One region of the Ectobacillus sp. OTK genome, then DNA from elsewhere that is predicted to be linked to it. Evidence: riboswitches for the same ligand, from Rfam matches in the RefSeq annotation. Region 1 holds a riboswitch; each other region holds the start of a gene.
The links. Region 1 has a riboswitch for cyclic di-GMP ahead of AC6HZ4_RS15815 (hypothetical protein). Riboswitches for the same ligand answer to the same signal wherever they lie in the genome.

Region 1 (2,175 bases):
CATTACGTATAAACTTAACAATACTTCTAATGTAACTGATTCAAATGTCTCCTAAAGAAAAGATAATTATTAACATCTAGCTAAGTGATGAACCGATGAAAGACCGCTTCCTGGCTTTCATCGGTCTTTTGTGGTTTAAGGAGTAACCTGCTCCTTCTTATTGAAATAAACCGAGAACAATGTTGAAATGTGTCTTAAGTTAGAATTTTCAAAATAATTAATTGTAACCGATTTCATGTTATGATTCTGCATATCAAACATGCTATCCAGGAGCTGAGTTACAGTGTTGTTACAAGACTTCATACATCAATTTATACTAGTAAAAAAACGAGTACCATTACATGTAAATGAATTACTAGACTACCTCAAAAAAAGTTACGCTTGCGGCGAATTGTCCGCTGCTGATTATAAAAATTTGTTTAGAGAACTTAATAAACGTGGAGCAGAAAAAGCCAGAACATTCATCCTTGAAAACATTCTTACATTCAGTAGAAAGGCTTTATCATAAAAACTTTATCTTTTTAGCTTCTTTAATAGCAAGTTTTTATATAAGAAAACTTCACAAGTTATTTGAACTAATTCCTAAAATTTCATTGAAATTCCATAAAACAGAAAATAAATGTTTAAAACCTCCAAATATATGAAAGTGAGTGATCCTGTTATGAAATGGTTTAAAAGTATTCTATGTTATTTTAAGAATGGTCATATGTACCTATTTGAAGGCCCGCTCGACACTAAGTACAAAAAAATTCATATTCACAGATGTTCGAATTGCAAACATATTAAAAAGATTGCTGTTTAACTGTATTTGATATAAAAATAAGTGAGAGAAATTAAGCAAAAATCCGACCAAACAATAAGGTCGGATTTTTTTATCAATAAAACTTCTCTTTTATTTCATTCTTTGTTTATCTCAAGCACCGTAACATAAATAAAGGGATAATAAATGTGATGACAAATAACCTTCGGCAACACCCCTCCCTTTGCCTTAACAATATCTCTTTACGTCTAAGGTATTTGTCGGAACTTCTTATGATAAATACTGCTATATATTAATTAATATACTCAATTAAAGTTAGTATTGATACTAATATTTTCTCTCTCTTTGGAGAAGCCTTTAGCCATTTTTCTACTTTTTTATCATTTTCATCCAAATAAGCAGAAATATTAATATTCCTATTTTTCTCAATATAAAAATAGGAATTAGTTACTATTGTTGCGCTAAATATACTAATATATACTAAATTTACAATATCCAAACGAAAAGGCAACCCTGAGGAAACTTAGGAGACGCAAAGCTATGGAGCTAAGGTCTTGAAGACTATGCTAGCCAGCTACCGAAAGGAGATCAAAATCGTATGAAAAAAACAACATTTGCATCCTTACTTCTTGCTCTGTCTGTTGGAACTTCTGTGGTAGGTGCTGAAGAATTATCTACTTCAGAACAACAAGAGTTTGTTCAAGAACAACAAGAGTCTACTCCTGAACAAGAGGAGGCTGCTCCTGAACAACAAGAGTCTACTCCTGAACAAGAGGAGGCTGCTCCTGAACAAGAAGAGTCTACTCCTGAACAAGAAGAGTCTACTCCTGAACAACAAGAGTCTACTCCTGAACAACAAGAGTCTACTCCTGAACAAGAAGAGTCTACTCCTGAACAAGAAGAGTCTACTCCTGAACAACAAGAGTCTACTCCTGAACAACAAGAGTCTACTCCTGAACAACAAGAGTCTACTCCTGAACAACAAGAGTCTACTCCTGAACAACAAGAGGCTACTCCTGAACAAGAGGAGGCTGCTCAAGAACAAGAAGAGTCTACTCCTGAACAACAAGAGGCTACTCCTGAACAACAAGAGTCTACTCCTGAACAACAAGAGTCTACTCCTGAACAAGAGGAGGCTGCTCAAGAACAAGAAGAGTCTACTCCTGAACAACAAGAGTCTACTCCTGAACAACAAGAGTCTACTCCTGAACAAGAGGAGGCTGCTCAAGAACAAGAAGAGTCTACTCCTGAACAACAAGAGTCTACTCCTGAACAACAAGAGTCTACTCCTGAACAACAAGAGTCTACTCCTGAACAAGAAGAAGCTGCTCAAGAACAAGAGACTCCTGTTATCGATAAAAAGCATGGTCTAGACAATGCACTTACTCATGTGAAAAATCCAAAAGCCGTTCAAG
Region 2 (2,175 bases), 2.0 Mb from region 1:
GCAATCATGGCGGATTCATAGACGGGACCTTCCATTAATCATAGCCATTGGACTCATCGGCAACACGATTTCCATCGTCACTCAGGAAATCGGAACCAAATTATCCTCGGCACAAATGGGGGCAATTATCACCTCCTCGACACCAGCATTTATGGTTATTTTTGCCCGTCTTCTATTAAAAGAGCAGTTGAATATGAAAAAGGGATTGTCTGTTTGCTTAGCAACAGCAGGGGTATTGCTTATTGTTGGGAATAGTCATACGGATATGTCCAACCAGCTTGGCGGTATTTCGCTGCTTGTTGCTGCTTTAACATGGGCTCTTATGTCTGTCCTGGTAAAACGTGTTCCAGGTCATTACTCGCAAATTGTGGTGACGGCCTATTCAGCCTTAGTTGCCATAGTGTCGCTGACTCCTTTTGTTTTGGGGCGATTACACGAAATACCTATCCACCAGCTGGCTCATCCGGCTATTTGGGGCGGAGTCTTGTATTTGGGTATTGTTTCGACGGCTGGCGGATTTCTGCTTTGGAATCGAGGGCTCCAGCTGCTTGAGGCATCAAGCGGCGGGTTATTTTTCTTTTTTCAACCCTTAGTTGGAGCATTGCTCGGATGGCTTATTCTAGAAGAGAATATAGGCGGAACGTTTTGGATAGGGTCTATCCTAATTCTTAGCGGTGTTTTAATGGTGGTAAGGGAACCAAAACAGAGTCATGCAGGGCAAGTTAATAGAATATGAGTATTTCGTCAAAATAGAGTAACGGCAGGGAGGCTTCTCCCTGCCGTTTTCTTGTTGTGATCAATCTAATATGATGACAGCCTCCTGCATGGTGATAACAAACTCTATTATATCAACTAATTGTAATATTTTACCCTATACTAAAACCCGGTAAATTACTATAATTAGATTAAGGGCAAACCTTGTGAAAGCTTGGGACGCAAAACTTTAGGGGCTAAAATAGCGAATGCTATCAAGCCAGCCAGTTGCCGTTCACAGGAAAAAAATTAGAGGAGTGAATGTACATGAAAAAGGTAGTTGTAGGAGCATTAGCCGCGTCATTGATATTTTCTCAAGGGCTAGGTGTTGCTGATGCCAAAGGGAAAGATCAAAAAAATGCCGCGAAGGTCGACAAAGATAAGAATGGGATTCCTGACGATTGGCAAAAGAAATATCATTTAGGATACGGAAAGTATGTTGCAGCAAAGGATAACGATAAGGATGGATTAAATAATCTTGAGGAGTATCAATTAAACCTAAATCCAATATCAAAAAATACAGATAAAGACAAATTGTCTGATGGACAAGAGGATAATGACAAGGACCAATTAACAAATCTGCAGGAAATCGAAGCGGATTTAAGCCCATTAAAAGCCGATACCGATAAAGATGGGGTTAAAGATGCAGAAGAAGACAATGACTCCGATGAGTTAAACACAAAAGAGGAATTCGTAGTAGGAACGGATCCTATTAATAGTGACTCAGATAAGGACGGCCTAGTTGATGGCGAAGAAGATAAAGATACAGATAAACTAGAAAACTCTGTTGAATTTGATCTAGGCTATAATCCGAACGATTCCGATAGTGATAATGATGGTTTACAAGATTATAAGGAAGATTCTGACGGTGATGGAGTTTCCAATAAAAATGAAGTAGAAGAGCTTGAAATAGAGCTAGTCGATGCGGCTGATCGTGAATTCGAATTGGAATATGAAATTTCAAGGGAAGGATCTGAAACCAAAATCAAGGATGAAATTGGAATCAAGGACTCTGGAACGATCGTTGAACGATTGGCTTTAACTCCAAATATGACAGATGAGGAGTTAGTTGACCAGGTGAAGCAGGTTCTTGGTACTGAGGATTTTGCAGAATTAAAAATTGAAGTTGAATTTATAGGTGGACAAGAGTTAGAAGCAGAGCATAAATCTGCAGAGGAAACTCAAGAAGACGAGGATGAAGACGAAGAGTAATTTTCTATCCGAAAAAGAAGGAAGGAGGAAGTCTCCTTCTTTTTTTTGTCTATTTGGGCAATTTTTTTTAAGTATAGGTATGTATGCTTCTTAGTGTTTTAGATAGTGTTAATCTTTCATATGGAATTGCTATGATCTTCTTGATTTGATGGGCATGTGACGGTATCCCTACATTAATTTTGAAATAAACATTGTTGCAATTCCAAAATA
Region 3 (2,175 bases), 2.2 Mb from region 1:
TATCTCCTCTGCGGCTATCATTCTGCAATTTTTTCAAGGTTTCCGTTTCGGTCCATTCGGAAGCTGGTTGTAGGGCGCTCCTCTTCATCCATGAGGGCGAGCTTACGGGCCCGATTCATAATCTTCATCATTGTTTCGTAATCTTCCTGAATCGTTGTTGCTTCTTGCTCTAGCTTCGCAATTTTGCCTGCTAGCTCTTCATTTTTATGCATATATTCAGCAATTTCTTTTTTTAGTCTTTCATTTTCACGTTCCAATGCGGTAACCTTTACGTCTGAGTTTCCTAAAGACTGCAGGAAGCGGATGACATCTGCCATTGTAAGAGAACTAGTTCCTCTCGGATCGAGATCAGTAGTATCCGTCATCGTGAAGGAATTCTCTTCTAATAGAACTGTATTTTCTATGATTTCACCTGCTTCCATATCAACTGTACGCACGACAGGAGTCGGGGGTGTATACAGCAGCTTTTTCTTTGCGTGATCTCCGCCAATTGCACGCATCTTTTCCTTGCGGTGCTTTTTCGCTACCTGCAAAGCTTTTTCATAGTTATAGCGCACAACCGCATTCCAGCGAAATCCACAAGCCGCTGATGTGCGATTTAGCTTATCTCCTACTTCCTCAAATGCGTTTAATTGTGTGCTTCCTTCACGGACATGGCGCAATACTGTTTCTGCTAAAAGTAAATCATCTTCTTCTGTCCAAGCATCTTGTCTTATCTTCATAGAGTCATCTCCTTAATCCCTTTTTAAAATGCTTTTCTATCTTTAGGATGGACGGAAATGAACGGTTTTATACAAACCTTTCAAAAATATGGTAGATTATTTCCTGAAATGTAGAACTTTGATTTCCTAGTAAAAAATGAATACCATTTTTGAAAAATGCTATTTCTCTTTCAGTTTAGTTTTTTCAGATCAGCTGGCATCAGAAAATATACACAGTAAATGAGAAAAAGCGTATATACTTTCTTGATAAAAAAAGCTATAATATGTCCATGCTTACATAACATTCTCTATTGGAGAATACCCCACTACATTTTTATATCACGTGATATGAAAAAGGCAAACCTGATTGAAAAGCAGGGACGCAAAGCTTAGAGCCTAAGGAAGAGATTCTTCTATGGCTGTCTAGCTGCCATGCTTTTTAACACTCATGCCATGTATGGTATATTTTGGATAAATATAAGATTGCAAAGCAGGCAGACACAGTATATAGCTGCCTGCTTTGTTATGCGGCAGAAACATGGCTATTCTTGATCATAGCCTTGTCCTGAAGGAATCATACAGGATGGCTTGCAACATTTCAAAAAGAACGGTAAAATACCTTTTAGCAAATCATGCAGCGGTGCATACTAATACATGCGAAAAGTTTGAGGTTGAGAAAGGATTGTGCAGGATGGCAAATGAATTTCGGGTGTGCGATGATTGTCAGGCCACAAATTTAAAAACATTACTTCCGCGGTTAAAGAAGGTAGATCCGAATGCGGATGTGAAAATTGGCTGTCAGTCGTATTGTGGTCCAGGGCGCAAAAAATCATTTGCGTTCGTAAATAATCGCCCTGTTTCGGCACCAAATGAAACTGAATTGATTAAGAAAATTGAGGATAAACTAGGAAAATAAGGAAAGCACTTCTCAGTAGAGGAAGTGCTTTTTTGCATAAGTTAAGAAAGTGTAATTTTAGGGGTACTATCTAGCTCCCATGACCTGTTTGCTGCGGGGAAAGGACTCTGCCCGCCGAGGCAAAAAGCGCCTCAATGTGCAGAGGACTGTCTCCCTCGGGAGCAGGGCGGACGGTGTCCGCTTTTCTTAATGTTTACTTTATATATACTATTTGTATCTGATTGAATAAAAATGCATAGGCAGGTCTTTCTCATTCTGTTATTCCTTCGGTATAATATATATGACAGTAGTAAAGAAAGGGGGTACCTTAAATGGTATATCCCAATGGCAAAATGAATGAAAAAAAGGTATTTAAGGATCCTGTACATAAATATGTTCACGTGGATGACCAAATCATTTGGGATTTGATCGGAACAGCAGAGTTCCAAAGGCTGCGCCGTGTAAGGCAGCTTGGTACAACATTTTTTACGTTTCATGGGGCGGAGCACAGCCGATTTAATCACTCGCTTGGTGTATATGAAATCATTCGCCGGATGATTGACAATGTGTTTGATGGAA
Region 4 (2,175 bases), 250 kb from region 1:
ATAGGCAATTTAGTATCAATCTCTAGCTTGGAAACAATAGTAATGACTCCAGCGACAGGTGTGCTTGCGCTTTTAGTATTCAGATTAGCAATAGAAAAATAAAGTTATAGAAAGACTAAACGGTCTTTTACCTTAGCTAAAAATCAACACCAAATGATAACAGAGCCTTTTGATAAAGAACACTCGCCTATTGGCGAGCCCTGCCCTTGGGCGAAGACAGAGGCGTAGTTGCACTTACACTTTGTTCCTAAAATTTCCTGTTACGTCGAATGAGCTTCAAGCTGGAAATTTATACTTTCTTAAAGTGTAAAAAATAGCAGTACCTACCGCAAGATTTGGTCTGTACTGCTAATCTACTAATCTCAGTCTATTTTTATTTTACCGCTTCATCGTCATCCAACTGCCAACATGATGGACAGCTATACCTTTTAAAGCAGAATTGCTCGCATAGTAGTTTTTCACCGCTGTGAGTTCCCGATTCATGTATGATTCGCCTTCTTCAAAAAAGGAAATTGTATCACCTTCAGCAGTATTCCCGGTTTCAATGCCAACTACAATCGATTTTCTATATTTTTTAGCAAGTGCCATTTCATTTTTGACGATATCAATAATCATTAGTGCTGAATCACGATATGCCATAACCGTCACACCGTCTGTTTTTGCGATGACCCATTCAGCAAGCATCCCTTTTCCATACGTATTTTTATAGGGAATTCCATCAAACCAAAAAGGCATGTCCACTTCAAGCGGAAGATTTAAAGCAGCCGCACTGCTTTTCGCCTTCGTTAACAAAGATTGATACGATTTGATTGTATCGGCTTGATTCGTTGTCCAACCACTATATAAATAAGGTTCAACATCCAAATGAACACCCGCAAATTTTTGGGCAGACGTTGAGCCGCTTTGATATCTGCCAAGCCAGTTCATCATTTGATTTTGGATCATATATCCTTTCGGCGCAACCCATTCATCCGATCCATCTAACGCATAAATGCGTATTCCCTTTGCAAAGGCTTTTCCAATAAAGCTGCGATATACCTTCAGAGGAATGTCTCGGTCAATCTGCATGTATACTTTATTTACCTGTTTGCTTTCAAGGAAAGCGATTGTACCGGCTTCATCACTAACTATCATCCACGGATTCCAGAGCCATGTTGCCCGATCTGACGCAGAAGCTTCTGCGCTTAAATTGCCGGGAGCGGCCATAAGTACAAAAAACAGAATTATTGACATTATAATTTTTTTCATTACCAAAAGGTCCTCCATTCTCTCAGCCAAGACTCACAGAACGAGAACCTGGCAACCTGACGACCATACGCTTTCACAGCGGTTAGGCTCACGGCTTTGCGTCCTTCCCTTTCGGTGAAGTTTGCCTTTTTCATACTATTTTATATCTTTATTATACGGCACCTTAAGAATTTCCGTCCATTTACTTTTTTAACCAAACAAAATATTTCGTTATACGGATTAGTCTTACCTACGTTAGCTTTGCATGATTTCGAGCTCTTTGGACATACTGTGTATGCATCTTCTCTGGCGATGCTATCTTATAACAAGGAGGCACTCCTATGCCAAATCAAAACCAATTCAGGAACTCTACAGCTGCTCCTTCTATACAGGATACAATGGAGGACATTTGGCGCACAACTTGCGGGTCATGGGAGAACTGTAGCGAGTCCACCGTTCAGTCTTTCTTATCCCAATGCGAGCAGCATAACATTGACCCGCAGTTTTGCATGAGTTGGATTCAGCAACATAGCAATCAGATTCCAAACTGGCCGGCTGTTTCTGATGTAACTCGTGAATGGGTCAACCAACATACTTCTACGGGTTCTCCCATTTCCGTGTCAGAGCAGAATACACGTTAATAAAAAAGCAGACACAGCCTCCCTTGCTCCTAAAGAAGAATGTGCTCCCACGCACAAGGCGTTTTTGCCTTTTGCGTGGTATCCGTCAAAACAGTCGAAAACAAAGAATAATCTTCAAACCAAATTGTTTTGTAAAATAATCTCATTTTCCTTAATGGCAGGCAGTATAATAGAAAATTTCGTTCCTTTTCCCTTCCTGCTAAAAACTTGTATCTTTCCATCCATCGCTTCAATGATTCGATAACTGACCATTAATCCTAGACCGGTTCCTTTTTCTTTGGTTGAATAAAACGGGTTCCCTAGTCTT

Region 2: it holds a riboswitch for cyclic di-GMP, as region 1 does, so the genes downstream of both, AC6HZ4_RS25665 (hypothetical protein) here and AC6HZ4_RS15815 (hypothetical protein) in region 1, are expected to answer to the same signal.
Region 3: it holds a riboswitch for cyclic di-GMP, as region 1 does, so the genes downstream of both, AC6HZ4_RS26575 (YuzB family protein) here and AC6HZ4_RS15815 (hypothetical protein) in region 1, are expected to answer to the same signal.
Region 4: it holds a riboswitch for cyclic di-GMP, as region 1 does, so the genes downstream of both, AC6HZ4_RS16905 (amidase) here and AC6HZ4_RS15815 (hypothetical protein) in region 1, are expected to answer to the same signal.

What each region holds. Positions count from the first base shown of each region.
Region 1 is NZ_AP048547.1:3,145,740-3,147,914, forward strand. Features, by position in the region: gene dctA (C4-dicarboxylate transporter DctA) at 1-55, shown strand, start outside; gene yppF (YppF family protein) at 284-508, shown strand; gene AC6HZ4_RS15810 (hypothetical protein) at 1,053-1,259, opposite strand; cyclic di-GMP riboswitch class I at 1,257-1,342, shown strand; gene AC6HZ4_RS15815 (hypothetical protein) at 1,359-2,175, shown strand, end outside.
Region 2 is NZ_AP048547.1:5,175,905-5,178,079, reverse strand. Features, by position in the region: gene AC6HZ4_RS25670 (DMT family transporter) at 1-736, shown strand, start outside; cyclic di-GMP riboswitch class I at 901-989, shown strand; gene AC6HZ4_RS25665 (hypothetical protein) at 1,021-1,965, shown strand; gene mgtE (magnesium transporter) at 2,134-2,175, opposite strand, start outside.
Region 3 is NZ_AP048547.1:5,377,491-5,379,665, reverse strand. Features, by position in the region: gene AC6HZ4_RS26580 (RsfA family transcriptional regulator) at 18-722, opposite strand; cyclic di-GMP riboswitch class I at 1,048-1,136, shown strand; gene AC6HZ4_RS26575 (YuzB family protein) at 1,393-1,617, shown strand; gene AC6HZ4_RS26570 (HD domain-containing protein) at 1,929-2,175, shown strand, end outside.
Region 4 is NZ_AP048547.1:3,398,752-3,400,926, forward strand. Features, by position in the region: gene AC6HZ4_RS16900 (hypothetical protein) at 1-102, shown strand, start outside; gene AC6HZ4_RS16905 (amidase) at 379-1,248, opposite strand; cyclic di-GMP riboswitch class I at 1,296-1,384, opposite strand; gene AC6HZ4_RS16910 (hypothetical protein) at 1,569-1,868, shown strand; gene AC6HZ4_RS16915 (ATP-binding protein) at 1,983-2,175, opposite strand, start outside.